DNA from 4 places in the Streptomyces sp. NPDC107581 genome. Region 2 is predicted to be linked to each of the others. Evidence: riboswitches for the same ligand, from Rfam matches in the RefSeq annotation. Region 2 holds a riboswitch; each other region holds the start of a gene.

Region 1 (7,320 bases), on a different contig from region 2:
ACTGCCGCATCGGATAGGCGAGGGCGACGATCAGCGAGCACAGCACCAGCGCGAGCAGCGCGGCGCGCCCGGTGAGCCGGGAGCGGCGGGCCTGCCGCTTGGTCTGGGAGCGGTAGACCCGGGCCGCCGTCTGCTCGCCGAGCAGCCTGAGCCTGGTCGCGGTGGAGAAACGGTCCCGGTCCTTCACGGCCATCTGGCTCTCCGCCTCCCCTTTCACGTGCGTACGTCCCCGCACACGGTACGGGACCGAGTACGGGGACGTACGTACGACTGGCTGGGTCATGCCCCTGTGCGGGTCAGCCCTTGCCGCGCCCGACGGTCCGCCGGGCGGACGTGCGGGGGACGCTCAGCCCTTGAAGCGCGGGAACGCGCTGCGGCCGGCGTACACCGCGGCGTCGTCGAGGATCTCCTCGATGCGCAGCAGCTGGTTGTACTTGGCGACGCGCTCGGAGCGGGCCGGGGCGCCGGTCTTGATCTGGCCGCAGTTGGTGGCGACGGCGAGGTCGGCGATGGTGACGTCCTCGGTCTCGCCGGAGCGGTGGGACATCATGCACTTGAAGCCGCTGCGCTGGGCCAGCTCGACGGCGTCCAGGGTCTCGGTCAGCGAGCCGATCTGGTTCACCTTGACGAGCAGGGCGTTGGCGGTGCCCTCCTCGATGCCGCGGGCGAGGCGCTCGGGGTTGGTGACGAACAGGTCGTCGCCGACCAGCTGGACCTTGTCGCCGAGCTTGTCGGTGATGACCTTCCAGCCGGCCCAGTCGTCCTCGAACAGCGGGTCCTCGATGGAGACCAGCGGGTAGGCCGCCACCAGCTCCTCGTAGTACTCCGTCATCTCGGCGGCGGAGCGCTCCTTGCCCTCGAAGAGGTACGTGCCGTCCTTGTAGAACTCGGAGGCGGCGACGTCGAGCGCCAGGGCGATCTGCTCGCCGGGGGCGTAACCGGCTTCCTTGATGGCCTCGAGGATGAGGTCGAGGGCCTCGCGGTTCGAGCCGAGGTTCGGGGCGAAGCCGCCCTCGTCGCCGAGGCCGGTGGACAGGCCGCGGCCCTTCAGCACCTTCTTGAGGGTGTGGTAGACCTCGGTGCCCCAGCGCAGGGCCTCGGAGAAGGACTCCGCGCCGATCGGGGCGATCATGAACTCCTGGATGTCCACGTTGGAGTCGGCGTGCGAGCCGCCGTTCAGGATGTTCATCATCGGCACCGGCAGCAGGTGCGCGTTGGGGCCGCCCAGGTAGCGGAAGAGCGGGAGGTCGCTGGCCTCGGAGGCGGCGTGGGCGACGGCGAGGGAGACGCCGAGGATGGCGTTGGCGCCGAGGGAACCCTTGTTGTCGGTGGCGTCCAGGTCGAACATGGCCTGGTCGATCAGGCGCTGCTCGGTGGCGTCGTAGCCGACCAGCTCGGGGCCGATCTGCTCGATGACGGCGAGGACGGCCTTCTCCACGCCCTTGCCCTGGTAGCGGTTCGGGTCACCGTCGCGCAGCTCGATGGCCTCGAAGGCACCGGTGGAGGCGCCGGACGGAACGGCGGCACGACCCGTGCTGCCGTCGTCGAGGCCGACCTCGACCTCGACCGTGGGGTTGCCTCGGGAGTCCAGGATTTCCCGGGCTACGACGACGTCGATGGACGGCACGAGCATCTCCTTCGTGGATGTGACGCTGGTTGTGCGGGCTGGTGTGCCTTGCGACTAGAGCCTAACCGTCCCGGGGGCGCCGACCGTCGACCGACCGCCCGTGGACAGGGAGACCGTACCCATTGTTTACGCACGGAACAAAGGGACGTCCGGATGAGGCCCGGCCGAAGACTGGGGAAACGGGGCGGGGACACGGAGCGGGGCGGCCGGGCAGGGCGGCCGGGCGGGGCGGCCGGGCGGGGCGGCCGGGCGGGGCGGCCGGGCGGGGGAACAAACAACCCCGCCCCGGCGCGTACGGGGGAACACGCGCCGGGGCGGGGAGCCCGTGGGGACGGGGGGATGACCCTCACGAGGCCTTCAGAGTGGGGGCCGGCCTTGTGAGGGCGCTGTGGTCCGGGTGGGAGCCAGGTGTCACTTCAGGTGCAGCTGCTGGCCCGGGTAGATGAGGTCGGCGTCCTCGACGATGTCCTTGTTCAGCTGGAACAGCTTGTTCCAGCCGCCCTTGACACCGTGCTTCTCGGCGATGGAGCTGAGGGTGTCACCCGTGGCGACCTTGTACTCGCCGTCGCCCTTCTTGACCTTCTTGCCGGCCGGGGTGGTGACGGTCTTGCTCGCGGCCGGGCGCTCGGCGGAGCGGGAGGCGGCCTGCGGGTCGGTGGAGCGGGTGGTGGTGCTCGGCGCGGTGGTCTTCGGCGCAGCGGTCTTCGACCCGGTGGTCTTGGACTCGGTGGTGGGGGCCGGACCGTTGTTGGGGGTGCTGGACAGGCCCGTGCCGCAGACCGGCCAGGCGCCCTTGCCCTGGGCGGCGAGGACCTTCTCGGCGACGGCGATCTGCTGCGCCTTGGTGGCCTGGTTGGCCTGCGCGGCGTACTGCGTACCGCCGTAGGCGGCCCAGGTGGAGGCGGAGAACTGCACGCCGCCGTAGTAGCCGTTGCCGGTGTTGATGGACCAGTTGCCGCCGGACTCGCACTGGGCGACCGCGTCCCACTCGGAGGTGGTGGCGGCGGAGGCGTTGCCGGCCGCCATCAGCGGGGCGGCGACAGCGGCACCGGTGACACCGGCCAGCGCGATGACGCGAGTGGCCTTGGACGGACGACGGTGCTTGCCCTTGCCGGAAAACAGCATGGATCGATCCCCTCACCGACGCCTGCGAGGTGAGCTGTCGGGTTCGGGCCGGTTGAGTTGCCCGGCCGCACCTCCTGGAGAGGCACGGCTTCACCCCAAGCCGGATCCAGCTTCAACTGCTGGGCCCGGCACTTACCTTGGGTCCCCCGCTCCTGCCTACGGCGCATGACGCGACGACTGTTCCCGGGCAACCGCTGGCAGGATTCGGCGTTGCGACTGCCGGGGCTCGTGGTGACGAGCGGCCTTGACCGTAGACATGCCCACGGCGGAATTTCAAAGACGATCAGGGCTTCTGAGACTCATCCCACACTTTCGCCAAAACGGACATTAGGCGTGAAGCGGGGCGTCAACTCCCGCTACTTTGCACCCTTTTCCGCAGTGACATCCAGGGCCTGACCGGGGGTGATGTCGTTCGGGTCGGTGCCGATGACCTTCTTGTTCCCGGCGTAGAGCGCGTGCCATCCGCCGTCGACACCAAGGGAGTCGGCGATGGAGACGAGGGTGTCGCCCTCGCGGACGGTGTAGGTGCCCGCATCACGGGAGGCGTGGCGGCCCGACGAGGTGGCATCCTGACCGTTTGTCATGTTTTCATCCGCACTGCCGCCACGGTGGCGTCCGCCACTGGTGAGGGCGCCGGTGTCCACCAGGCTCCAAGAGCCGCCGGTCTGCTGGGAATTGTCCGAATCCTCCGTAGCGGGATCCGTGGTGGCCGACCCGCTCCCCTGCGCGCCCCCGGAACCGGGCGAGGTGGATTTGTCGGACTTGGGGGTTTCAGCGGTGTTGCCCTTACTGTCCACCTTGTCCTCGTTCTTACCCTGACCCTTGCCGGAGTCCGTGTCCCCGCCCGAGGACGGCTTGGCGGTCGTCTCGGAGGAGGAGTCCGACGAGTCCGACGAAGGTGACGAAGACGATGAATCCGGCAGGTCGGACGAGTCGGAATCACCGGCGGAGCCGGACGAGTCCTTGGACCCGGAGGAGTCACCGGAGCCCGACGCGTCCTGGTCCGACGAGCCCGAGCCGCCGACACCCGTGTCGACGTCCACGGAGCCGGAGTTCGAGGTCAGACCGGAGAGCAGGGCGCAGGTGGCCCAGGGAGTGGTGCCCTGGTCGGCGAGGATCTTCTCGGCGACGGCGATCTGCTGCGAGCGGCTGGCCTGGTCGGCGCTGTAGGCGTACTGCGAGCCGCCGTACCTGTTCCAGTCGTCCTGGGAGATCTGCAGGCCGCCGTAGTACCCGTTGCCGGTGGCCGCGCTCCAGGAACCTCCGCTCTCGCACTCGGCCACCTTGTCCCACGTGGTGCCGTCGGCCGCGTTGGCGCTCGCGGCGCCGAGGAGCGGGATGGCGATGGCGGAGCCGGTCACTCCGGCCGCGACGAGGAGAGCCGGAGCCTGACGGGGGCGACGGTGACGACCGTTCCCGGAGAGCATGCGGAAGCCTTTCGTGCGACAACGGAGGGGCGCGGCGGATGAAGCTGGGCGCCGCGCTGATGGGTGAACGTATAGGCAGACGATCACTTGTCACAAGTTAATGCCGCACAGATCACGTGAAGATCACAGAATTGACGTCTGCCGTGCGCGCCCGGGCGGACGTGTTCCTGTGCGCCCGGGCGGACGCGCTCATGGCGCGGGCGTGAACTCCACGGGAAGCGTGCGCAGGCCGCGCATGATGAGTCCGCCGCGCCAGCGCAGCTCGGCCGGATCGGCCGCGAGCCGCAGGTCGGGCAGGCGGGTGAGCAGGGTGGCGAGAGCGGTCTGGCCCTCCAGCCGGGCGAGGGGGGCACCGAGGCAGTAGTGGATGCCGTGGCCGTAGCCGAGGTGCTGGTTGTCCCGGCGGGACAGGTCCAGCACGTCGGGGTCGGCGAACCGGCCGGGGTCGCGGTCCGCGGCGGCGAGGACGACGAGCACCGGGTCCCCGGCGGCGATGTCCTGCCCGCCGATGCTGAGCGGCCGGGTGGCGAACCGCCAGGTGGCCAGCTCCACGGGCCCGTCGTACCGCAGGAGTTCCTCGACACCGGTCTCCAGGAGGTCCCTCTCCCCGGCGGCCAGGGACGTCTGCAGCCGGCGCCGCTGCTCGGGGTGGGTGAGCAGGGCGTAGGTGCCGTTGCCGATGAGGTTGACGGTCGTCTCGAAGCCGGCGAAGAGAAGGATGAAGGCCATGGCGGCGGCCTCGTTCTCGGTGAGGTGCTCGCCGTGGTCCGAGGCGCGGATGAGGCCGGAGATCAGGTCTTCGCCCGGGGCGGGCTCCGCGGGCAGGGCCTCGCGCTTGCGGTGGATGAGGTCGCCGAGATAGCCCCGCATCTTCTTGACGGACCGCGCCACCCCGCCCCTCGGTCCTCCCCCGTGCCGGATCATCATGCCCGCCCAGTCCCGGAAGTCGTCCTGGTCCTCGCGCGGGACGCCGAGCATGTCGCAGATGGCGTAGATGGGCAGCGGGAAGGCGAACTCGTGGATCAGGTCGGCGGAGCCCGTGCCCGCGAACCCGTCGATGAGGTGGTCGGTCAGCTCCTGCACCCGGGACGCGAACTCGGCGACGCGGCGGGGCGTGAACGCCTTGCTGACCAGCCGGCGCAGCCGGGTGTGGTCCGGCGGGTCGATGTTGAGCAGGTGCGTCATCAGCTCGGCCTTGCGCTCACCGGGGATGCCGGTCTTCCCCTTGGCGTGCGCGGGCTCGTCGTGATGCGCGGGATTCTTGCTCAGCCGCTGGTCGGCGAGGGCCTGCTTGGCATCCGCGTACCGCGTGACCAGCCAGGCCTCGACCCCGCTGGGCAGCCGTGTCCGATGCACGGGGGCGTGCTCGCGGAGCCAGGCGTAGGCGGGGTAGGGGTCGGTGGCGAACTCCCAGGTGAAGAGGTCGGGAGCCGTCGGAAGGCGGGGCTGGTCGGTCACTCCTTGACGGTATCCGGCTTCTCGGTGAGGACCGCCTCGCTCTCCCCCTCCGCTCCGGGCGCTCCTTCGGTCGTCCTGATCGCATCCCGGTACGTCCGCGCCGCCGCCCGCAGCGCCGCTTCCGGGTCCGCTCCCTGTGCCTCGGCCCGGACGGCCAGCGCCAGCAGTTCGTAACCGACGCCCTCGCCCTGCGGCAGGGGCACGTCCAGCCCGGCCGTGCGGGCGCGGGAGGCGAGCTTGGCGGCCAGGGCGAGGCTGGGCTGGCCGAGGGGGACGCCCTCGGTGACCGAAGTGCGCTGCTTCTCCTCGGCCTTGGTGCGCAGCCAGTGCTCCTTGACGTCCTCCGGTGTCTCGGCCTTCTCGTCGCCGAAGACATGCGGATGACGGTGGATGAGCTTGGCGACGATGCCGCCCGCCACGTCGTCGACGGAGAACGGCGCGTCCGGGTCCTCCTCGGCGATGCGGGAGTGGAAGACGACCTGGAGCAGCACGTCGCCCAGCTCCTCGCGCAGCTCCTCGCGGTCGCCGGCCTCGATCGCCTCGACCAGTTCGTAGGCCTCCTCGATGCCGTACTTCGCCAGCCCCTGGTGGGTCTGGCGGGACGACCAGGGGCATTCGGCACGGATGCGGTCCATGACCTGGACGAGGTCGAGGAGGCGGGCGCCGGGCAGGTCGTAGGAGGCGGGGAGCAGCTCCAGCTCGGGCATGGCGACGCGGCCGCTGCCGGCCAGGCGTGCCAGGCCGTCGGTGAGGGCGGGCTCTCCCTCCCCGGTGGCCACGACCACCACCGTCCGCCCGCCGGCGCAGGCGTCGACCAGCTCCTGGGCGGTGGGGGACGCCTGCGCCACCGGTATCCCGGCCTCGCGCAGATACGGCAGCTGCGGATGCGCGCCGTCCGCGCACAGCACGGCGTCGGCGGTGCGCAGCGCCTGCCAGGCGGGCCAGGACAGCAGTCCGGGCGCGACGCGGTGGCTGGTGGTGAGCAGGACGATGCGGCCGGGGGCGGCTTCGGGGCTGGTTTCGTTCACGATCCGAACGTAACGCACGGCGCGACGGCAGGGGCTCGGTCGTCCACAGGGCCGAGCAGGTCCTGTGATCGTATGACCGGAAGCCCTGTCCGCTGCCGTTCCGGCCCCTGGCTTCCGGCCCCTGCCTTCCGGCTTCCGGCCCCTGCCTTCCGGCCCCTGGCTTCCGGCCCCTGGCTTCCGGCCCCTGGCCTGGCCCCTGGCTTCCGGCCCGTGGCTTCCGGCCCCTGGCCCCGTCCTGGGGCCTACGCCGACTGCTGCTGCGTCCCCGTCGTGACGTCCCGCACCCACGGCGTCTTCGCGTCCACACGGCTGCTCTTCTGCACGTCCCAGGAGCCGTAGCGCGGGTTGAGGTCGATGTGAAGTTCCCCGGAGGCCTGGGAGAGGGCCTTCCAGAAGGCGGGCTGGGTGGTGTCGGTGCCGAGCTTCGCGGCGAGCTTCTGGGCCTCGACCTGGAGGCGGAGGTTGTCGTCCAGGCGTGCGGGCGCGACACCGTACTTCTGCAGCCAGGCCGTCTCCAGCCCCTTGGCACCGCCGGCCTGCTGCTCCAGGCCGGTGCGCATCTGCACGACCTCCTTGCGGGTGACCGAGATGCCCTCGTCCTGCGCGGCGCGGTGCAGCACCCGGTCGAGAACCATGTTGTGCAGGGTGTCGCGGG
Region 2 (7,320 bases):
GCTGTTCGCGGTCGGAGCCAAGGGCTGACCGCCGGGCGCGGAGAAATTGCCGGGCGCGGAGAATCGCCGCACACCGAGAACCGCCGGGCAGTGAGAACCGGCGGGCACCGAGAACCGCCGGGCACGGAGCGGTGTCAGGGTGCCGGGCGGTGTCAGGGCACGGAGTGGTGTCAGGGTGCCGGGCGGTGTCAGGGCACGGAGTGGTGCCAGGGTGCCGGGCGGTGTCAGTCGAGCAGGCGCTCGCGCAGCCGCTCCCGGGTCTGAGGGGTGAGCCGCAGGCCCTGCTCGAAGTAGGCGTCCACGCCGCCCCAGGTCTCGTCGATGCTCTCGAACGCCGCCTGCAGATACTCGGCGCGTGCGTCGAAGAGCGGGCTGAGCAGCTCCATCACCTCGGGTGTGTACGCGGTGTCCGGGCTGCCGTTGCGGCGGACCTTGTAGCGACGGTGCTTGGCGTTGGACTCCAGGTAGTCCGCGACGATCGCCTCGCGCTCCACTCCCACGGCGAGGAGCGTGACGGCTATGGAGATGCCGGCGCGGTCCTTGCCCGCCGCACAGTGCATCAGCGCGGGCACGCTGTCCTCGGCGAGCGCGTGCAGCACCCGGGAGTGCTCGGCGGTGCGCTCCTTGACGATCGTCCGGTACGAGGTGACCATCCGGGCCGCTGCCCTGCCGTCGGCGAGGATGCCGTGCAACTGGTCCAGGTCGCCGTCGCGGACCATCTTCCAGAACTCGGCGCCGTCCGCGGGGTCGCTCAGCGGCAGGTTCACGTTCCGCACGCCGGGCAGCTCGACGTCCGGGCCCTCCAGCTTCTGGTCGGCCCCGTTGCGGAAGTCGAAGATCGTGTGCAGGCCCAGGGAGGCGAGGAAGGCCGCGTCGTCCTCGGTCGCGTGCGCCAGGTGGCCGCTGCGGAACAGCACTCCGTGGCGCACCCGCCGTCCGTCCACGGCCGGCAGTCCGCCCACGTCACGGAAATTGCGCACTCCGGCCAGTTCGGGCTCGGTCGAGGGGACCTGCTGCGTCACGGGGGCTCCTCCCAGTCGGCCCCGTCGGCACGGCTCGTCGACGGGCGCTCAGTCGACCATACGACATCGATTTCCTCAGGCAATGAGTTGTCCACAGGCGTTGCCACCAGGGGCCGCAGGGCCTGATGATGTTCGTACTTGAGCGGATCTGTTGGCACCTGTGAGGTCTCGATGGCGGACATCGCCCAGAACGGTCGCACGTGGCTCCTGTCGGGGCCCACCAGCAGCTATGCGCTGCATCTCACCGATGCCGACGAACTGCTGCACCTCCACTGGGGACCGCGGATCACGCCGGCCGACGCCGAGGCCTTGGCGGTGAGTCCGCTGCCCGCCTACTGGCCCTTCGAGTCCCCGCTCGACGGCCGCGAGGAGTACCCCGTCGAGGGCGGCCCCCGCTTCGTCCGCCCGGCCCTGTCCGTGCGCACCGAGGAGCGGCGCGGCACCGAATGGCGTTTCGTGGCCGGCGACACCGCAGGCGACGCCGGCGACGAGGAACTGCGGCTGCGCTTCGACGACGACGGGATCGCCGTCACCCTGCACTACCGGATGCGCGAGGACGTCGTGGAGCGCTGGGTGACCGTGGAGAACGGCGGGCACGCGCGCGTGGAGCTGCTGCGTGCCGACGCCGCCACCTGGACCCTGCCCGACCGCGAGGACTGGCGGCTGTCCCAGCTGCACGGCCGCTGGGCCGCCGAGTCCCTGCTCGCGACCGCCCCCCTCGCCCGCGGCGAGACGGTCATCGGCAGCCGCCGCGGCCACACCGGGCACCAGCACCTGCCCTGGGTGGCACTGGACACCGACGCCACCGAGGAGCGCGGCGAGGTCTACGGCTGTGCGCTCGGCTGGTCCGGCTCCTGGCGGATCGCGGTCGCCCAACTCCCCGACGCGCGCGTGCAGATCACCGGCGGCGCCGGCCACGACGACTCGGGTCTGCTGCTCCTGCAGCCGGGGGAGTCGTACACCACCCCCGTCTTCGCGGGCCTGTGGAGCGACGGCGGCTTCGGCGGGGCCAGCCGCGCCTGGCACGCCTACCAGCGGGTGCATGTCGTCCCGGGCGCGGAGCAGGACCGGCCGGTGCTGTTCAACTCCTGGGAGGCGACCAACTTCGACATCTCCGAGGAGCAGCAGGCCGCCCTCGCGCGGCGGGCCGCCGGGATCGGCGTCGAGCTGTTCGTCGTGGACGACGGCTGGTTCGGCGCCCGCACCAGCGACCACGCCGGACTCGGCGACTGGACACCCAACCCCGACCGCTTCCCGCGCGGCCTCAAGCCCCTCGCCGACCGGGTGCACGAGCTCGGCATGCAGTTCGGCATCTGGGTCGAGCCCGAGATGGTCAACCCGGACAGCGACCTCTACCGCGCCCACCCCGACTGGGTGCAGTACCGACCGGGACGGAAGCGGACGGAATTTCGCCACCAGCTCGTCCTCAATCTCGCCCGCGAGGACGTCCAGGAGTATCTCTGGGAGCAGCTGGACACCCTTCTGTCCAGCGCCCCGATCGACTATGTGAAGTGGGACTTCAACCGCTGCTTCACCGACGCCGGCTGGCCCGGGGAGCCGTACCCGCAGCGCCTGTGGGTCGACCACGTCCGCGCCCTGTACGCCCTGCTGGACCGGCTGCGCGCCGCCCACCCCCAGGTGGCCTTCGAGTCCTGCTCGGGCGGCGGCGGCAGGATCGACCTCGGCGTGCTCGGCCGTACCGACCAGGTGTGGACCTCCGACAACACCGACCCGCTCGACCGGCTCGCCATCCAGCACGGATTCAGTCAGATCCATCCCGCGCGGGTCATGGCGGCCTGGGTCACCGACAGCCCGAACACACAGCTCAACGGGCGGGCCAGCTCGCTGCGGTTCCGCTTCGTCAGCTCGATGGCCGGGGTGCTCGGAGTCGGCGGCGACCTCACCGAGTGGGCCGCGGAGGAACTGGCCGAGGCCCGGGAGTGGGTGGCTCTCTACAAGGAGATCCGCCCGGTCGTCCAGCGCGGCGACCTCTACCGGCTGCGGCCCCCGGCGGGCGGCCTGAGCGCCGTCCAGTACGTCCTCGGGGGCGAGACCGTGGTCCTCGCCTGCCTCCAGGCGCAGCATTACGGCGAACCGGTACCGGCGGTGCGGCTGCGCGGTCTCGACCCGACCGCATCGTATGAATGTCGTGAAACGGGAGAAATCCACCGCGGGGCCGTTCTCCTGCACCACGGGCTGCGCACCGGACTGCGGGGCGACCTGGATGCGACGGCTCTCCGGCTGCGCCGCATCTGAATCGTCTGTCCGAATTGATGCTTTCATTCCAACTCGGTCTGGAATGGGAAGGTGTGGCGAGTCGGCGCGTGAGGAGCGTCATATCCGTGACCGTGTGTCGCGGGTCATGTCCACGTAATTCTCATGTGTGTGCGGGAAATTGAAAGAGGACTGGAAAGGGGAATTCACGGAGGGTGACCGGGAATTCCCGAATTCGATCAGCTGGGACGGGGACGCCGGGAACCAGCTGCTTGTCCGGGTGCGTCCTGCTCGCTTACGTTCGCCATCAATCCGGACGGAACGCCGAATCCTGCCGCCGCCCGGAGTCCCCACACCCATGACCCGTGCACGGCAGGAGCGGGGGACCCACCAGGTACGACAGCCTGTCCCGGTCTCCGCGACAGGCTTGGGGTGCAGCCGCGCACCGCGCGGCCGGACAGCTCCAGTCCGAACCCGACAGCTCACCTCGCAGGCGCCGGAGAGGAATGCTCCATGCCCGCGAAGGGTAAGCACCGACGCCCGAAGACCCGGCGTTTCACCCGCTCGATCGCCGTCGCCGGAACCGGTGGCGCCGCGCTGGCTCTGCCGCTCATGGGGGCCGCCGGAGCGCACGCGGCGACCTCGCAGTCCGTTTCCGGAAAGGCCGTGCAGTCCCTTCCGAACGTGGAAAAGGCGGCCGCGAAGTCGGCCGGCGCGCAGCAGAATTCGGGCGTACGCGTCTACACGGTGAAGTCCGGCGACTGGCTCGCGAAGATCGCCGACGAGCAGAACGTCGGCGGCGGCTGGCACCGGCTCTACGCGGACAACCGGCAGGCCGTCGGTGAGAACCCCTCACTGATCCACCCGGGTCTGAAGCTGTCGCTCGGCGGGAAGGCCGCCCCGGCCCACGCCGAGCCCGCACGGCCCTCGCGGACGCCGCAGCCCCCGAAGTCCACGCAGACTCCGCAGCCTTCGGGCTACGGCTCGCAGGCCCCCGGGTCCGACGCCTCCGCGCACCCGTCCCAGGCCGGCCGGACCTCCGGGCCCGCCGCCACCCCCGACACCGGTTACACCCTTCCGGTCACCGGCGCCACCGTCGGCACCGGCTACCACGTGGCCGGCAGCATGTGGTCCAGCGGCTACCACACGGGCGTCGACTTCGTCGTCCCGACCGGCACCCCCGTCAAGGCCGTCGCCGCCGGCACCGTCGTCTCCGCCGGGTGGGGCGGCGCCTACGGCAACCAGGTCGTCATCAAGCTGAACGACGGCTACTACGCCCAGTACGCCCACCTCTCCCAGCTCTCCGTCTCGGCCGGCCAGACCGTGACCGAGGGCCAGCAGCTGGGCCTGTCCGGTGCAACCGGCAACGTGACCGGCCCGCACCTGCACTTCGAGATCCGCACCACGCCGAACTACGGCTCGGACGTGGACCCGGTCGGCTACCTCCGCTCGCACGGCGTCGCTGTCGGCTGAGCCACCGGCGACTCCCGCACCACCACCTGCCTGACACGCAGCCGAAGGCCGGACCCGGTCCCCGGGTCCGGCCTTCGGTGTCGCATACGCTCGGCTCGGACCGTCAACGCCTGTGACCAGGGCCTTATTCCAGGGTTGGCCGACTATTTAGAAGTGTCTTATCTCACCGTTCGTCAACCCCGTATTACGGTCGCGTAGGTCACATCCGAAGGTGAATCATGGTCCGACGTGGCAGACGATTCGAAGAGTGACAACACATCAGTGATCGGGTCGTACGTGGCGGTGGGGGACAGCTTCACCGAGGGCGTCGGCGACCCCGGGCCCGACGGGGCATTCGTCGGCTGGGCCGACCGGTTCGCGGTACTGCTCGCCGACCGGAGACCCGAGGGCGACTTCGTGTACACGAACCTGGCGGTGCGCGGAAAGCTGCTCGACCAGATCGTGGCCGACCAGCTCCCGAAGGCCGCCGAACTGGCCCCGGACCTGGTTTCCTTCTGCGCGGGCGGCAACGACATCATCCGGCCCGGCACCGACCCGGACGAGGTGGCCGAGCGCTTCGAGCGGGCCGTGGCCCAGCTCACCGAGGCGGTCGGCACCGTGCTGGTGACGACCGGCTTCGACACCCGTGGCGTCCCCTTGCTCAAGCATCTGCGCGGCAAGATCGCCACCTACAACGGGCACGTGCGCGCCATCGCCGACCGGTACGGCTGTCCCGTGCTCGACCTGTGGTCCCTCAAGTCCGTTCAGGACCGCAGGGCCTGGGACGACGACCGGCTGCACCTCTCGCCCGAGGGGCACACGCGCGTAGCGCTCAGGGCGGGCCAGGCCCTGGGCCTGCAGATCCCGGCCGACCCGGAGCAGTCCTGGCCGCCGCTCCCGGTCCGGGGCACCCTGGAGATCCGCCGTGACGACGTCCACTGGGCCCGCGAGTACCTCGTGCCGTGGATCGGCCGCCGGCTGCGCGGCGAGTCCTCCGGGGACCATGTGACGGCGAAGGGCACCCTGTCGCCGGACGACATCAAGATGCGGATCGCATCGGTGGCCTGAGGGCCCGCACGCGTGCCCCGTACCGCAGGCTCAGCGGTGCGGGGCACACGGGTGCGCCCACCCCGGTCCACGCACCGCCCGGATCTGCACACCGCCCCGGCACGCTGACCGCCTCGGCACGCTGACCGGTCCGGCAGGCTGAACGCCTCGGCAGGCTCACCGAGCCGGCAGGCCGACCGGCCCGGCACGCTGACCGCCCCGGCAGGCTCACCGCCCTGGTGCGGTCGACGCCTCCCGCTCCAGACCGAGTTCCCGGGCCAGGGCGTCGTCCACCCATACCTGCGCCCGCGCGCGCGGCACCGCGCCCGGATACGACGTCAGCTGCACGGCCAGCCCGTCCAGGAGCGCGGTCAGCCGCAGGGCCGCCCCCACCGGGTCGGCGCAGACGAACTCGCCCGCTGCCACGCCCTCCGCGATGACCTCGGTGATCGCCGCCTTCCACTGCTTGTCGAGGTCCCGGGTGACCTCCCGCAGGGCGGGTTCGCGCAGCGCGACCGCCCAGCCCTCGATCCACAGCCGCCAGCCCTTGGCCTGGCCCGTGGGCGCGTACCAGCGCACGGCCGCCCGCATCCGGCGCAGTGCGGACGTCCGCCGGCCCAGCAGCCCCCGCAGATGCGCCAGGTCGTCCTCGGCCGCGTGGGCGAACGCGGCGGCGACCAGCTTCTCCTTCGTCGAGAAGTGGTACAGAACCAGGGCGTTGCTCACACCGAGGGCGGAGGCCACGTCGGCGATCCTGACCGCCGCCACGCCCCGCGCCTCGATCTGCTCGATGGCCGCCCGCAGCAGCTCTTCCCGCCGCTGCGCCACACTCAACCGCACTCTCGCCACGCGGTCACCCTATTCCGTCGGTGCGGGCGGTCCGAACGGATCTGCCTCCCATGGCCGGTTAGCACCCCCGCCTGAGCCGGTGCGCAGCCGCCGTCACCGGTACCGCCCGGAGCGGTCGGCGGGAGCAGTCGCCGTCACCGGTACCGCTCGGAGCGGTCGGCGGGAGCAGTCGCCGTAACCGGTACCGCTCGGAGCGGTCGGCGGGAGCAGTCGCCGTCACCGGTACCGCTCAAAACGGCCGACGAGAGCGGCCGCCGTCACCGGTACCGCTCAAAACGGCCGACGAGAGCGGCCGCCGTCACCGGTACCGCTCAAAACGGCCGACGAGAGCGGCCCCCGTCACCGGTACCACCCGAAGCGGTCGGCGATCACCGGCAGGCGGTCCGTCACCAGGGCGTGGGCGGCGGTGCGCGGGGTCGTCCCGTCGGTCTCCGCGCGGGCGAGCACCAGATCGATCAGGGCGCGCATCGAGCGGCGGATGTGCGCGAACGCCTCGGCCGCATCCGGACCGATGTCGCCGAACAGGGTCCACCACCACCATGCGTTCGTCCCGGAGTTGACCACCACGTCCGGCAGGACGGTGACCCCGCGCGCGGCGAGCAGCTCCTCCGCCTCGGGCCGGACCGGCATGTTCGCGGCCTCGACGATCCAGCGGGCGGTGATCCGCTCCTGGTTGGCGGTGTCGATCGCGTACGACACCGCCGCGGGCACCAGCACCTCCGCCCCGGCGGACAGC
Region 3 (7,320 bases), on a different contig from region 2:
ATCGGCCGTCCGACCGTTCTGATCCCGACGGACGAGGAGGCGGCCGTCCTGATCGCCGAGCACCAGGACGATCTGGCCGGTCCCTTTCTCTTCCCGCGTGTCGACCCCGCACTGCCCCGCCGGCTGGCCAGCAAGCAGGGCCTGCACGAGCTGTGCGTGGAACACGGCATCGCGAGCCCCTCGGCCGCGTTCCCCGAGTCGTACGACGAGATCGCCGCCTTCGCCGACGCGGCCCGCTTCCCGGTGGTGGCCAAGAACCGGGAGGCGTTCGTGCGGCGCAGACGGCCCGCCGTCAACGGCACCACGAGGATCGCCACCCGTGAGGGCCTGCTCACCCTCGCCCGCGACTGGGGCGAACAGCCCGGCGTGATCCTCCAGGAGTACCTGCCGAGGGAGGAGGCCGAGGACTGGATCGTGCACGCCTGCTTCGACGCCGACTCCAGCCCGCTGGCCCTCTTCACCGGCGTCAAGGTCCGCTCCTGGCCGCCGCACGCGGGTATGACGGCGAACGCGTACGTCGTCGACAACCCGGAACTCGCCGACCTCGCCGCGCGTTTCATCAAACAGATCGGCTTCAGCGGCATCATCGACCTCGACCTGCGCTTCGACCGGCGCGACGGACAGTACAAGCTCCTCGATTTCAACCCGCGCATGGGCGCCCAGTTCCGGCTCTTCGAGAACGAGTCGGGAGTGGACGTCGTCCGCGCCATGCACCTGAACCTGACCGGCCGGCCCGTTCCGGAGGGGGAGCAGCGCGCCGGCCACCGCTACATCGTGGAGAACATCGACCTGCCCGCCCTCCTCGCCTACCGCCGCAGCGGCTATACGACGCCGCACGCGCCGGCGAGGCCGAGCGGGACGGAGCTGGCCTGGCTCGCGGGGGACGACCCGCTGCCGTTCCTCACGATGCTCGCCCGCTTCGTGCGCCCGGGCGCGAAGCACCTCTATCAGCTGTGGCGGACCAACCGCCGAGGCAGCACCACCACCGCCACGAAGTAGGCAAGGCCACCACTGTGGCGCACCGTGTCTCTGGGGAGGGACTTCGTGATTCGACCGGTTGCAGTCATCGGGGCCGGGCCGTACGGCCTGTCCACCGCCGCCCATCTGCGGGCGCGCGGCATCCCCGTCCGCGTCTTCGGCGACCCCATGGTCAGCTGGCGCGAGCACATGCCCGCGGGCATGCTCCTCAAGTCGACCCCCGCCGCCTCCAACCTCGACTGCCCGCAGCCCGGACACACCCTCGCCGACTACTGCGACGCGGCCGGCATCCGCCGGCTGGTCACCGACGAGGACATCATCCCGGCGGAGACCTTCGTCGCCTACGGCGAGTGGTTCCAGCAGAAGCTGCTGCCCGAACTGGAGCGGGTCCGCGTCGTCTCCGTCGACCGGGACAAGAGCGGCGGGTTCGAACTCAAGCTGGACTCGGGAGAGTTGTTCACCGCCCGCGCGGTCGTGGTCGCCACCGGCCTGTCGGGATTCGCCCACTTCCCGGCGGAGCTGGCGGGAGCGGCGGCCGACGGACCCGCACCCACCGGGCCGGTCTCCCACAGCTCCCAGCACCACGACCTCACCCGCTTCGCCGGCAAGGAGCTGATCGTCGTCGGCGCCGGCCAGTCCGCACTGGAGACGGCGGCGCTCGCCGCCGAGGCCGGAGCCCAGGTGCGCGTGGTCTCGCGCGGCCGCGGCCGGGTCGCTTTCGGGGCCCCGCCCTGGGACCAGCCGAAGCTGCGCCCCGAGTCCCCCTTCGGCCGTGCCTGGTCCCTGTGGGCGCTCAGCTACTACCCGCAGCCGTACCGCTTCCTGCCCGCCCGGACCCGCCACTACCTGGTCCGCCGGGTCCTCGGCCCGCTCGGCGCCTGGTGGCTGCGCGACCGCTTCGAGGACAAGGTCCAGGTCCAGGAGGTCGAGCGGGTGCTGGGCGCCGAGGCCCAGGACGGCACCCCGGTCCTCACCGTCCGCACGCACGGCGGACCCGTCGAGCAGCTGCCCGCCGACCACGTCATCGCGGCCACCGGCTACCGGGTGAACATCGCCGCGATGGACTTCCTCGGCCACGAACTGCGCACCCGCCTCGCGGTGAGCAGGGGCGCCCCCAGGCTCGGCGCCGGCTATGTCTCCTCGGTCCCCGGTCTGTACTTCACCGGCCTTCCGGCGGCGTCCTCCTACGGCCCGGTGATGCGCTTCGTCTGCGGCACGGAGTTCGCCTCGCCGCGCCTGGCCCAGCACCTGGCGGCGGCGCACCGCTGAGACCGGCGGGCAGCACATCACCGAACGGGTGACGGTCGTCGTCCAGGCGCCGGATGCGGAAGAGGAGGGCGTGGACGGGGGAGGACGTGGATCCCCGGTCCCCGCCGGCCGGGGAAGACCAACGGCTGCAGCGCCTGTGTGCACGCCGCGCGGTCGGCCCGCGCGGGGCCGGTGCGAGCGAGGAGCGGATCGCGGCCGTCTGCGCCCGGCCCGAGGCGCCCCGGTTCTCCGGGGCCGCGCGGGCGGCGCCGCAGCCGACCGAGCGGGTCACGCGGCGCGCCGACCGCTCCGAGGTGCGGTGCCGCACGCCCTGTGGGCTGAAGCGGCCGGTTGCTTCGGCGAGGCGAGAAGCAGCTCTCCGCGCGGATGCTCACCATCCCGCTCACCGCCAGGCCCGACCGTATCAACACCGCCATCAGGGAGCCCGCAGGCACCACTTGGGGGTGAGAAGCGCACAAGTCGGCGGACAACAGGGTGAGTCGGCGGGGTGCGCTGTCCGTATTCTCTGATCATGGCTGCACCCCCCGCATACGCACTGATCGCCACTGACCTGGACGGGACACTGCTGCGTGGTGACGACACCGTCTCGGACCGGTCGCTCGCCGCGCTCACGAGGGCGGCAGGGGCCGGCGCCCGGCATCTGGTGGTGACGGGCCGCCCGGCCCCCCGGGTGCGGCCCCTGCTGGACGGCCTCGGGTGCACGGGGCTCGCGGTCTGCGGGCAGGGCGCGCAGGTCTACGACGCCGGAGCCGGTCGTCTGCTGTGGTCGGTGCGCCTCGACCGGGAGCTCGCCGAGACCGCGCTCGGCAAGATCGAGGCCGAGGTGGGGCAGGTCTACGCGGCCGTCGACCAGGACGGGGTGGACGGCCTCACGCTGATCGAGCCGGGGTATCTGATGCCGCACCCGACCCTGCCCGCCGTGCGGGTCGGCCGGCGCGACGACCTGTGGTGCGAGCCCATCAGCAAGGTGCTGCTGCGCCATCACGCCCTGTCCGACGACGAGTTGGCGACGATCGCGCGCTCGGTGGTGGGCTCGCTGGCGACGGTCACGATGTCGGGGCCGGGGACCGTGGAACTCCAGCCGTGCGGTGTCACCAAGGCGACGGGGCTGGCGCTGGCGGCCGACCACCTGGGGATCGCCGCCGGCCGGGCCCTGGCCTTCGGCGACATGCCCAATGACATCCCCATGTTCGACTGGGCCGCGCACGGTGTCGCCATGGCCAATGCCCACCCGGAACTCAAGGCGGTCGCCGACGAGGTCACCCTGTCGAACGAGGACGACGGCATTGCCGTCGTCCTCGAAAGACTGTTCCCGACCGACTGACCGGGATATCAGTAGGGCCCGCCGCGGACGCTCGTCAGTAGGCGCCGTTGACGTTGTCGATCGACCCGTAGCGCGCGGCCGCGTAGTTGCAGGCGGCGGTGATGTTCGCGACCGGGTCGTAGATGTCGAAGGACGTTCCGGCCACGTGGTAGGTGTTGAACGTCGGGTCGATGACCTGGAGCAGGCCCTTGGACGGGATGCCCTTGGCGGCGTTGGAGTCCCAGAGGTTGATGGCGTTCGGGTTGCCCGAGGACTCGCGGATGATGTTGCGGTGGATGCCGTTGTAGGTGCCCGGGATCTTCTTCTCGGCCATGATCGCGAGCGACTCGTGGATCCAGCCGTCGAGGTTGTTCGGGTACCCGGCGAGCGTGGTGGACGGCGTGGTGGCCGTGGGGGTGGCTGCGGAGGCGTCGGCCGCGCCGATGAGCGGCAGGGCGAGGACCGCGGCGCCGGTGCCGGCGACGGTGAGCGTGCGGATGAGGCGGTTGGTGCGAATGCGGAGGTGCTGAGCGGCAGCAGGCATGGCGATGTCCTCTCCGTCGCCTACGAGGTGAGCTGTCGGGTTCGGGCGCGGGGAGTTGCCCGGCCGGACCTCCGGGGAGGCCTGGCTTCACCCCTAGCCGTTCCGGTGACGACATGTGCGTCTGCAACATGTGCCGCCCGGTCCAGCGGCTTACCTGGGTCCCCCGCTCCTGCCGTACGAATGAGTTCGTCGATGGGTGGTGTCAGACGCGGCAGGATTCGGCGTTCGCCTGACAGGCCCGGAAGCTATGCGAGAGCACATGTCCGGAACAAGTAGTGGATTCACACAACGTGCCAGTTGACCTTGGTCTGTCCCGTATGGGGTACTTGATCCTTTGCTGTTGCCAACGCTCAACTGGCCGGTGCCGCAAGGGGGAACGGTGGTGGTGCCGGGTGGCTGGATATGTCGGCCCGCGTGACCCAACTCACGAAATAGCAAACTGCATCAAATAGGACATGAGGGATTAGAGGGATTAGCTGACTGTGACACGGAAGGAGTAATTTGCTCACGGCCCGGTTCGCGACAAATCGGACGAGTTCCTGTTAAGTCAATGCATGTCTGTCGTTATCAGATGATCAAGAACATACCGGCCGTGATCCGATACCGCCCGGGCTGGACCGGTGGGCGCTATCGGTGATCGAAACAGGACCGGATACGCTGACTTGAGTGATGGCAGCGACCTATCGACAAACCGTGTAACCGCCAGCAGACACCAGCAGACAGGAGACCCCTCGTGACCGTCGTCGGGCCGTTCGGGCTGAGCGTGCGGGACCAGGCTCTGGAAGCCGATGTCCAGGCCGGATTGGCGGCTGTCGAGGAAGGCTTGCTCGAAGCCACCAAGAGCGAGGTCCCGTTCATCACGGGGGCCGCGCAGCACCTCGTACGGGCCGGTGGGAAGCGGTTCCGGCCGCTGCTCGTGATGCTCGCGGCACAGTTCGGCGATCCGTACGCGCCGGGCGTCGTACCGTCTGCCGTCGTCGTGGAGCTGACCCATCTGGCCACGCTGTACCACGACGACGTCATGGACGAGGCGGCCGTGCGGCGCGGTGTGGACAGCGCCAACACGCGCTGGGGCAACTCCGTCGCGGTCCTGACCGGCGACTTCCTCTTCGCCCGTGCCTCCCAGATCCTCGCCGACCTCGGCCCCGAGGCGGTCCGGGTGCAGGCCCTCGCGTTCGAGCGGCTGGTCACCGGGCAGATCCTGGAGACCGCGGGTCCCTCGGACGGCCGCGACCCGGTCGAGCACTATCTGGACGTGCTCGGCGGCAAGACGGGATCGCTGGTGGCGGTCTCCTGCCGGTTCGGCGCGATGATGTCCGGCGCCGACGAGACGGTCGTCGACGTGCTCACCCAGTACGGCGAGCGGCTCGGGGTCGCCTTCCAGCTCGCCGACGACGTCCTGGACATCGCCTCCGACTCGCGCGAGTCCGGCAAGACCCCGGGAACCGACCTGCGCGAGGGCATCCCGACGCTGCCCGTGCTCCGGCTGCGCGAGCGCGCCGCACGCCTCGGCCTGCCCGAGGACCTCGCCCTGTGCGAGCTGCTGGACTCCGACCTCAGCGACGACGCCCGGCTCGCCGAGGCGCTCACCGCCCTGCGGGCGCACCCCGCGCTGGAGCAGGCCCGCCGGGACACCGTCCGGTACGCGGAGGAGGCGCGGTCCGTGCTGGCCCCGCTGCCGGAGTGCGACTCCAAGGCGGCGCTGATCGAGCTGTGCGACGCGGTGGTGCACCGGGCCGGCTAGGCCTGTCGAACGGAACGGGCCAGGCTCGTCGGTCGGAACAGGTCAGGCCGGTCGGGCGCATCGGGCGAGGCCGGTCGGGCGCATCGGGCGAGGCCGGTCGGTTGGATCGGGCCAGGCCGGTTGCGTGCATCGGGCAAGGCCGGTCGGGCGGATCAAGACGGGATCGCGGGGGCTGCCCGCGGTGAGTGCGAGGGCGGTGTCTCCCACCGGACCCCTACGGGTCGGGGGAGGTGCCGCCCTCGCTTGTCATACCGCAGGCGTACACGGAGTTGCCTCCGAGGTCTGACGCTTCCGCGCGGCCGATTTGGTCAGATGGAAACCACGGAAATCACCACTCCTCACCGATTCGGGTGAGAATGGCGGCTCAGGTGGACCAGAGTGAGGACAGCCGCCGCCGACGACGGAGGTAAGGCACAGATGGCACCGTACGAATCCGACGACGCAGCGGGCGCCACGCCGGACGAGGACCTGCGCTCGGGCCGCCGCAAGGCCGCCCGGTACGTGGTCCCGGTCGCGGTGGTGGGGGTGGCGGCGGCCACGATCGGGCTGGTCCCGGCGCTTGCCGACTCCGGTGACCCCGACCTGCCCAGGATCACCGCCCAGCAGCTCATCGAGAAGATCGCCAAGTCGGACGTGCAGCAGCTGTCCGGCACGGTGAAGGTCAGCACCGACCTCGGCCTGCCGGACCTCGGCGGCCTGGAGAGCAGCCTGGCCTCGGGGGCTGCCCAGGGCGGCGGTGACGGCTCCTCCGCGGACCCGAAGTCCAAGCTCACCGAGCTGGTATCCGGCACGCACACCCTGCGCGTGGCCGTCGACGGCCCGGACCGGCAGAAGCTGTCGCTGCTGGAGAGCGGCGCCGAGTACAGCCTCATCCACAGCGGCAAGGACGTGTGGGGCTACGACAGCAAGAGCAACGAGGTCTACCACGGCACCGAAGCCGCCTCCGGCAAGGAGCACCGGGCCGAGCGGCCGGCCACGCCCAAGGACTTCGCCGACGAGGCCCTGAAGTCGGTCGACGACACCACGTCCGTGACCGTCGACGGCACCGCCCAGGTCGCCGGACGCGACGCCTACAAGCTGCTGATCAAGCCCAAGCAGTCCGGCACCACGGTCGGCGCGATCAGCATCGCCGTGGACGCGAAGACGGGGCAGCCGCTGAAGTTCACGCTGACGCCGAAGAGCGGCGGCGCCGCCGTGCTCGACGCGGGCTTCACGCAGGTCTCCTTCGCCGAGCCGGCCGCCTCCACCTTCGACTTCACCCCGCCCAAGGGCGCGAAGGTCACCGAGGAGAAGCCGGGGTCCAAGGCGCCGGAGCACGCCCCGAAGTCCGGCGAGGACCTCGCCAGGGGCCTGGACGGTGCCACCGTGCTCGGCAAGGGCTGGACGTCCATCGCCACCTTCGGCACCGGCGCCAAGGGCGGCCTGCCGTCCGGCTCCGAGGGCGGCGCCTTCGGCGGCTTCCTCGGCTCGCTCGGCGACCAG
Region 4 (7,320 bases), on a different contig from region 2:
GCAGGAGGGACGGGCCAAGGCGCCGAACGCGCATTTGCTGTCCTGAGCGCGGCGGATGCCGTCCTGGGCGCGGCGAACGGGCCGGGGCGCCGAAGGCGTATGTGCTGCCCTGGGCGGCGCCGCGGATCAACCCGTGTGCTCGGCACCCTGAACATGGAGTACAGTAGAGACACAACGACGCGGGGTGGAGCAGCTCGGTAGCTCGCTGGGCTCATAACCCAGAGGTCGCAGGTTCAAATCCTGTCCCCGCTACTGAAGGCTCAGGGCCGGAATCCAGCAATGGATTCCGGCCCTGAGTGTTTTCCCGAGCTTTCCGGTGTGGCCCCGTGTTTCCCCCGGCCGTTCCCGCAGCGCGGCCTTCCCGGATTACCAAGTGGTGTACATCACAGTCGGTCATCCGCTCGGTCCACAGCAGTCGCCCGCCGTTTTTCCTCCCGCCACGCTGGGCGTACGTCAAGAACACGGGAGACGAGCAGTGCGCCCTGGTGAGGTGGAGGAGGAGAGCCCGTATGCCAGGGCAGGCGGCAGGCTCCCCGGAGACCCCGTCCCGGACCCCGGTCCGGGCGGACGTCCCGCGCCCCGCCCGCCGGCACGGCGCCGCGGCCGCCGCCCGACCCCGCGCACCCTGGCCCGCGCCCTGCCCGCACTGCTGATCGGCGGCGGGATCCTGTACGACTTCCTCACCCCGCGCGCCTTCACCGCAGTCCCCTTCTTCACCGCCGCCCCGCTGATCGCCGCGCCGCTGTCCTCGCTGCGCACCACGGTGCTCACGGGCCTCGCCGCCCTGGCCGCCACCGTCGCCGTACACGCCCGGTACGGCCTGCACCCGGACGCGAGCACCTTCACCGAGGTGTTCACGGTGGCCACGGTCGCCGTGCTGGCCGCCGCCATCAACCAGGTCGTGCGCCTGGGCGACCAGCGGCTGGCCTCCGCCCGGGAGATCGCCGAGGCCGCCCAGCGGGCCGTGCTGCCCGAACCTGCCGCCCGCATCGCCGGCTTCGACATCGCGGCCCGCTACGAGGCCGCCCAGCAGGACGCCTTCATCGGCGGCGACCTGTACGCGGTGCAGGACAGCCCCTACGGCGTACGGCTGGTCGTCGGGGACGTGCGCGGCAAGGGCATCGGGGCGGTCGCCGCCGTCGCCGTGGTGATCGGGGCGTTCCGGGAGGCCGCCGAGCAGGAGGCCACGCTGGAGGCGGTGGCCGAGCGGCTGGAGCGGGCCCTGGCCCGTGAGGGCACGCGGCGGGAGGGGCTCGACGCCTTCGAGGGCTTCACGACCGCCGTCCTCGCCGAACTCCCGCACGGCGAAGGGGTCGTACGGATCGTCAACCGCGGCCATCCGCCGCCGCTCCTGCTGCACGACGACGGCACCCTGCGCGTCCTGGACGGGTATGAGCCCGCGCTGCCGCTCGGCATGAGCGACCTGGGCCGGTGGCCCGACCGTGCGATCGAGTACGGCTTCCCGGAGGGCGCCGTCCTGCTGCTCCACACCGACGGTCTGTCCGAGGCCCGCGACGCCCACGGCCGCTTCTACGATCCCGCCCGGCGGCTCGCCGGGCGCCGCTGCCTCGACCCGGGTGCCCTGCTGGGGCGGCTGGCCGTGGAGGTGCGCCGGCACTCCGGGGGCGGGATGACGGACGACATGGCGCTGCTGGCCGTACGAAGGCCCTGAGCGCAGTCACCGACGGTGAGCGGACGGAAGCCCTCCGCATAACATCTGAGTCACCATCAAAACGTCTGTCACTCCTGAACATCGGTCAACTAGTCCGTTTTCCACCGGTCGTAGCCCGTACGTCCTGGTCGAAGAACGTTAATGATCAAGCCGAACGGCTTGGAATCTCACAGGTGGGTCTATTAACGTTCGATAACGCAGCGCGGTCGTCCCAGCCGTCACCCGAGACGGCTCCGTGCGCACGCGCCGAATCCTGCAAGGGAACCGGGGAACCACCACCTTGGGGTGAATCACGCGGATGCCGTCGTGAACTGCTTGAGTCCACGACCGGTATACGCGCGTAGGAGACCTTCCTGCTCCGAACCCGTCAGCTAACCCGGTAGGCGGAGGAAGGAAAGGAGTACGCCCGCGTGGCGTCCAACCGGCCTGCCCCAGAAGCCCCGTTCGTCCCGGCTCAGCGCGAGACCGAGTCCTTCGGCTACGGCGACCACCGCACCGAAGAGGGCCCCTGGGAGGAGTGGAATCCCACCGAGGACTCCATCCGCCCCGTACGCGGCCGGCACCGCGTCGCCAAGCAGCGCGGCGGCGGACTCGCCCGCAGCTCCACCGTGCTCGGCGTCGGCGTCATAGCCGCCGTCGGCGCGGGCGGCATGGCCAGCGCCCACACCGGCAAGCCGCCGGTGTCCCTCTCCATGCCCGACCTGCCCTCCGTCGGCTCGCTGTTCGACGACTCCTCCGCCTCCGACGCACACAAGGCCACCACGGCCTCGCTCAGCCACGTCGGCACGGCCTCCGCCGACAGCGACGAGGACGGCAACGCGGGCGAGGCCCTGCGCAACCGGATCATGGCGCAGGCCGAGCAGCAGCAGAGCAAGGCCGACAGCAAGGCCACCGCGGCCGTCCTCGCCGCCGCCGAGAAGCAGACCGCCGACGCGGCCGCCAAGGCGGAGAAGGCAGCCGCCGCCAAGGCCGCCGACGCCAAGGAGAAGGCGCAGGCCGACGCCAAGAAGAAGGCCGAGGAGGAGCGCCTGGCCGAGCTGGCCAAGCAGTACACCCTGCCGGTCGTCTCGTACACGATCACCGGCACCTTCGGCCAGCCCGGCTCGATGTGGTCCTCCGGCTACCACACCGGCCTGGACTTCGCCGCACCCACGGGCACCCTCATCAAGGCCATCCACGGCGGCACCATCACCGAGGCGGGCTGGGCCGGCGCCTACGGCTACCGCACCATCCTCACCCTGGACGACGGCACCGAGCTGTGGTTCTGCCACCAGTCCTCGATCAACGTCAAGGTCGGCCAGAAGGTCGGCACCGGCGATGTGATCGGCCGCGTCGGCGCCACCGGCAACGTCACCGGCCCGCACGTCCACCTGGAGGTCCACCCGGGCGGCCAGCCCACCGGCATCGACCCGATGGCGTGGCTGCACGGCAAGGGCCTCACCCCCTGACCGACGGCGCCCCGCGCCCCACCGTCCCCTCATCCGGTCCCCGGCAGCCCTGACGTCAAGGCTGCCGGTCGCGCGCCCACACGTCGTCCGCAGCGACCGCTCACACGCCGTTCGCAGCGATCGCTCACACGTCGTCCGCAGCGATCGCTCACACGTCGTCCGCAGTGACCGCTCATACATCGTTCGCGGCAGTCGAGGAATGTGCGGGGCGGACGTGATCGTTGATCGGGGCATGACCCGCTCCCATGCCTCTCTGCGCCCACTGGGCTCCTCCGACCTCCAGGTCTTCCCGCTGGCCCTCGGCGGCAACGTCTTCGGCTGGACCGCGGACGAGGAGGCCTCCTTCGCCGTCCTCGACGCCTACACCGCCGCCGGCGGCAACTTCATCGACACCGCCGACACCTACTCGGCGTGGGCCGAGGGCAACAAGGGCGGCGAGTCCGAGACGATCATCGGCAAGTGGATCAAGGCCCGCGGCAACCGCTCCGACGTCGTCGTCGCCACCAAGGTCAGCCAGCACCCGGAGTACCGGGGCCTGTCCGCGGCGAACATCAAGGCCGCCGCCGACGCCTCCCTGCGCCGCCTGGGCACCGACCACATCGACCTCTACTACACCCACTACGACAAGCCCGAGGTCCCGGTCGAGGAGATCATCGGAGCCCTCGACGAGCTGGTGAAGGCGGGCAAGGTCCGGCACATCGCCGCCTCCAACATCACCCCCGAGCGGCTCCAGGCCTCCCTGGACTTCTCCGAGCGCGAGGGCCTGGCCCGGTACGTCGCCCTCCAGCCGCACTACAACCTGGTCTCCCGCGAGACCTACGAGGGCCCGCTCCAGGACCTCGCCGCCCGAGAGGGCCTCGCGGCCGTCCCCTACTACGCCCTCGCCTCCGGCTTCCTCACCGGCAAGTACCGCCCCGGTGCGACGGTCGACAGCGCCCGCGCCGGCTCGGCCGCCAGGCACCTCGGATCCGAACGAGGCCGGCGGGTCCTCGCGGTGCTGGACGAGATCGCCGCCGCCCACGGGGCCCCCGTGGCCACGGTCGCCCTCGCCTGGCTGGCCGCCCGGCCCACGGTGGCGGCACCGATCGCCTCGGCACGGACACCGGAACAGCTTCCGGCCCTGCTGGGCGTGGCCGAGCTGCGGCTGACCGAGGAAGAAGAGAAGAGGCTGACCGAGGCATCGGCCTGACCGCAGCCCCCTCAGCACGGGTGCGGGCCCGCCCCGCTCCTCACCGCCCCCGGTCGCTTGCGGCAGCCGCTGGTCCAGCCCGCTGGTCCAGCCGCAACGGCGATCGGCCACCGCGGAGCGTTCCGGCGGTGCCGTGCTGGCTGTCCGTAGCCGATCCGGTTACGACCGATACGGGTTGTACGCGGGATGGGGCGCCGCCGGACAGCCGTACCAGTAGGCCGCCGGTGCCCCGTACGGCGGCTGGGCCGGCGCGGTGGCCCGTGCCGCGTGATCGAGCGCCGGCCGGGCCACCTCCCGGCGCCTCCACAGCTCGCCGAGCAGTTCCCGTTCCCGTACGGCGAAGTCGGCTCCGGCCCGCCCGCGCCGCGCCCGCTGCCGCAGGAACGCCAGCGAGGTGGCGTACGCCTCGTACTGCGCCACCGTCCGCGCCGCGGGCCGCCCCCCGAAGTGCCGGCGCGCATGGTTCCGGGCCATCCGCCGCGCCCGCATCGACCCGAGCACGAACGGCTCGGCCGGCCCCAGCCACCCGGCGTACACATACGCGGGCAGCTCCTCCCGCACGGTCCGCAGCTCGCGTTGCCGGGTCCAGACCGCCAGCCAGGTCAGCAGCCCGAACGCGGGCACCATGAAGCCGCCGTAGACGGCGAAGAAGCCGTACTCGCCGAAGCTCGAGGAACCGTTCCAGAACGCGTGCGTGCCCATCGCGAGCAGCAGCCCGCCGAGCGGGATCAGCACGCGGCGGGTGTGCTGCCTCTCCGCCGAGAGCGCGGACAGGCCGAAGCCGATGCCGGTGAGCACGGTGAACAGGGGGTGCGCGAACGGCGACATCACGATGCGCACGAAGAAGGTGGCGGCGGTGACGGAGGCGATGCCGCGGTCACCGCTGAGCTGATCGGTCCCGAAGGCCGTGCCCAGATAGAGGATGTTCTCGGTGAAGGCGAACCCGGTCGCGGTGATCCCGGCTATCACGACACCGTCGACGATCCCGGTGAAGTCCCGCCGGCGGAACAGGAAGACGAGCAGCACCGCCGCGGCCTTGGCGGACTCCTCCACGACCGGCGCTATCACGGTCGCGCCGAGCGTGTCGGCACCGGCGGGGTCGGCGGTCGCCGTGGCGATCCACTTCGTCGCGAAGCTGTTGGCCACGATGGCGATCAGCGCCGCCGCGCAGGCACCCCAGGCGAACGCGAAGACCAGGTTGCGCCAGGGGCCCGGCTCGACCCGGTCCAGCCAACGGAAGGCGGCTATCAGCCATGGCACGGGCAGGACGGCCAGTCCGAGCCCGACCAGGAAACCCTCCGTGCCGGTCTGCCGGCGCACCAGCGCGAGGATCACCAGACCCGACAGCGCCAGCAGCGTGATCAGTGCTCCGTAACGCACCCACCGGCGCTGCCACCAGTGCGGATGCGCTCCGCGTCCGGGGCCGGGGCCGGGGGAAAAGGTCGGGTACGGAGGGCTGGTGGCCAAGGCATCGACCTCTGGTCGCTACTGGTCGCTACTGCTCGCTACTGGTCCTGTGGTCCTGATGCGGTACGCGGCGAAAGAGCAGATCGTTCACCACATGTCCCTTGTCCAGTCCCTGTCCCTCGAAACGGGTCAGCGGCCGGAACTCGGGACGCGGCGCGAAACCGCCGTCGGCCTGGGTGTTCTCGAAGTCCGGGTGCGCGGTGAGCACCTCCAGCATCTGCTCGGCATACGGCTCCCAGTCCGTCGCGCAGTGCACGATCGCCCCCGGCTTCAGCCGGGTCGCGGCCAGTGACAGGAACTCGGGCTGGATCAGCCGCCGCTTGTGGTGCCGCTTCTTGGGCCAGGGGTCCGGGAAGTACACGCGCAGGCCGTCGAGCGAGTCGGGCCGGAGCATCTCCCTGAGCAGGATGATGGCGTCCCCGTTGCCCACCCGGATGTTGGACAGCCCGTTCTGGTGGGCGAGATTGAGCAGATTCCCTTGCCCCGGCGTGTGCACGTCGACGGCGAGGAGGTTGGTGTCCGGGTCCCCGGCGGCCATCTGCGCGGTGGCCTCGCCCATCCCGAAGCCGATCTCGAGCACGACGGGATTGCCGTTCCCGAACATCTCTTCGAGATCGATGACGTCCTGCCCGTCGATGTCCAGCCCCCACGTGGGCCACAGCCGCTGCAGCGCATCGGCCTGCCCGGCCGTCACCCGGCTCCGGCGCGGCTGAAAACTCCGGATCCGCCGTTCGAAGTGCGACCCGGCGGGATCGGCCTTGGGCCCGTCCGGGAACCGCGGCTCCCCTTTGCCCCGGGTGTGCCGAACGGACTCACCGGGGACATGCACGGACGCCGACTCGCCGGTGGCGGACGGCAGGGCTCTGGAGGCATTCAGGGAGTCAGACACAGTGACACCGATTTTACGGCGCCCTCTCGCCCTGCCGAGCCGGGCAAGCCGGCGATCTTCCGGCCCAGGGAGCCGGGCGGGCACCCGCCCTTTCGGCCCGCGCGGGCCGGGTGGACCGGTGGTCTTCCTGCTCACCGCGTCCGGCGGGCCGGTGATCTTCCTGCCCACAGTGTCGGGTGCCCCGGTGATCTTCCTGCCCACAGTGTCGGGTGCCCCGGTGACTTTCCTGCCCACAGTGTCGGGTGGACCGGTGACCTTCCTGCTCACCGGGACGGGCGGCCCGGTGATCTTCCTGCCCTCCGGGACGGGCGGGCAGGTGACTTTCCTGCCCACAGAGTCGGGTGGTGGGTGGGCAAGGGCCGGGGGGCCAGGGGGCGGAGCCCACTGGGGCGGTGCCCGGAGCACAGGGCGACCTCACGCCGGCGTCACATCGGCGTCACACCGACCCGAGCATCTCCAGCGCCCGCCGCCCGACCTCCCGCCCGATCGGCAGGGACGCGGTGGCCGCAGGAGACGGCGCGTTCAGCACATGGACGGCCCGGGCCCCCTCCCGGATCAGGAAGTCGTCCACCAGCGTCCCGTCCCGCAACACCGCCTGCGCCCGCACCCCGGCAGGGGCCCGCACCAGATCCCCCTCCTCCACCGCGGGCAGCAG

The links. Region 2 has a riboswitch for cyclic di-AMP ahead of ACZ7P3_RS05560 (M23 family metallopeptidase). Riboswitches for the same ligand answer to the same signal wherever they lie in the genome.
Region 1: linked by a shared signal. The riboswitch ahead of ACZ7P3_RS27055 (transglycosylase family protein) and the one ahead of ACZ7P3_RS05560 (M23 family metallopeptidase) in region 2 are both predicted to bind cyclic di-AMP.
Region 3: linked by a shared signal. The riboswitch ahead of ACZ7P3_RS20545 (transglycosylase SLT domain-containing protein) and the one ahead of ACZ7P3_RS05560 (M23 family metallopeptidase) in region 2 are both predicted to bind cyclic di-AMP.
Region 4: linked by a shared signal. The riboswitch ahead of ACZ7P3_RS03925 (M23 family metallopeptidase) and the one ahead of ACZ7P3_RS05560 (M23 family metallopeptidase) in region 2 are both predicted to bind cyclic di-AMP.

Annotation. Positions count from the first base shown of each region.
Region 1 is NZ_JBVKBH010000011.1:104,419-111,738, forward strand. It holds gene ACZ7P3_RS27045 (FtsB family cell division protein) at 1-193, opposite strand, end outside; gene eno (phosphopyruvate hydratase) at 347-1,633, opposite strand; gene ACZ7P3_RS27055 (transglycosylase family protein) at 2,039-2,752, opposite strand; cyclic di-AMP (ydaO/yuaA leader) riboswitch at 2,757-2,926, opposite strand; gene ACZ7P3_RS27060 (transglycosylase family protein) at 3,109-4,179, opposite strand; gene ACZ7P3_RS27065 (cytochrome P450 family protein) at 4,369-5,637, opposite strand; gene ACZ7P3_RS27070 (nucleoside triphosphate pyrophosphohydrolase) at 5,634-6,665, opposite strand; gene ACZ7P3_RS27075 (SurA N-terminal domain-containing protein) at 6,908-7,320, opposite strand, start outside.
Region 2 is NZ_JBVKBH010000002.1:448,401-455,720, reverse strand. It holds gene ACZ7P3_RS05575 (DUF6126 family protein) at 1-28, shown strand, start outside; gene ACZ7P3_RS05570 (tyrosine-protein phosphatase) at 225-1,022, opposite strand; gene ACZ7P3_RS05565 (alpha-galactosidase) at 1,194-3,278, shown strand; cyclic di-AMP (ydaO/yuaA leader) riboswitch at 3,580-3,747, shown strand; gene ACZ7P3_RS05560 (M23 family metallopeptidase) at 3,750-4,709, shown strand; gene ACZ7P3_RS05555 (SGNH/GDSL hydrolase family protein) at 4,971-5,756, shown strand; gene ACZ7P3_RS05550 (TetR/AcrR family transcriptional regulator) at 5,964-6,584, opposite strand; gene ACZ7P3_RS05545 (glutamate dehydrogenase) at 6,924-7,320, opposite strand, start outside.
Region 3 is NZ_JBVKBH010000007.1:353,312-360,631, reverse strand. It holds gene ACZ7P3_RS20560 (carboxylate--amine ligase) at 1-999, shown strand, start outside; gene ACZ7P3_RS20555 (FAD-dependent oxidoreductase) at 1,045-2,247, shown strand; gene ACZ7P3_RS20550 (HAD family hydrolase) at 2,759-3,571, shown strand; gene ACZ7P3_RS20545 (transglycosylase SLT domain-containing protein) at 3,606-4,094, opposite strand; cyclic di-AMP (ydaO/yuaA leader) riboswitch at 4,099-4,296, opposite strand; gene ACZ7P3_RS20540 (polyprenyl synthetase family protein) at 4,828-5,838, shown strand; gene ACZ7P3_RS20535 (LolA family protein) at 6,256-7,320, shown strand, end outside.
Region 4 is NZ_JBVKBH010000001.1:838,335-845,654, forward strand. It holds gene ACZ7P3_RS03910 (dihydrofolate reductase family protein) at 1-46, shown strand, start outside; tRNA gene ACZ7P3_RS03915 (tRNA-Met) at 179-252, shown strand; gene ACZ7P3_RS03920 (PP2C family protein-serine/threonine phosphatase) at 476-1,672, shown strand; cyclic di-AMP (ydaO/yuaA leader) riboswitch at 1,907-2,073, shown strand; gene ACZ7P3_RS03925 (M23 family metallopeptidase) at 2,083-3,120, shown strand; gene ACZ7P3_RS03930 (aldo/keto reductase) at 3,353-4,309, shown strand; gene ACZ7P3_RS03935 (PrsW family intramembrane metalloprotease) at 4,469-5,776, opposite strand; gene trmB (tRNA (guanosine(46)-N7)-methyltransferase TrmB) at 5,805-6,665, opposite strand; gene lhgO (L-2-hydroxyglutarate oxidase) at 7,102-7,320, opposite strand, start outside.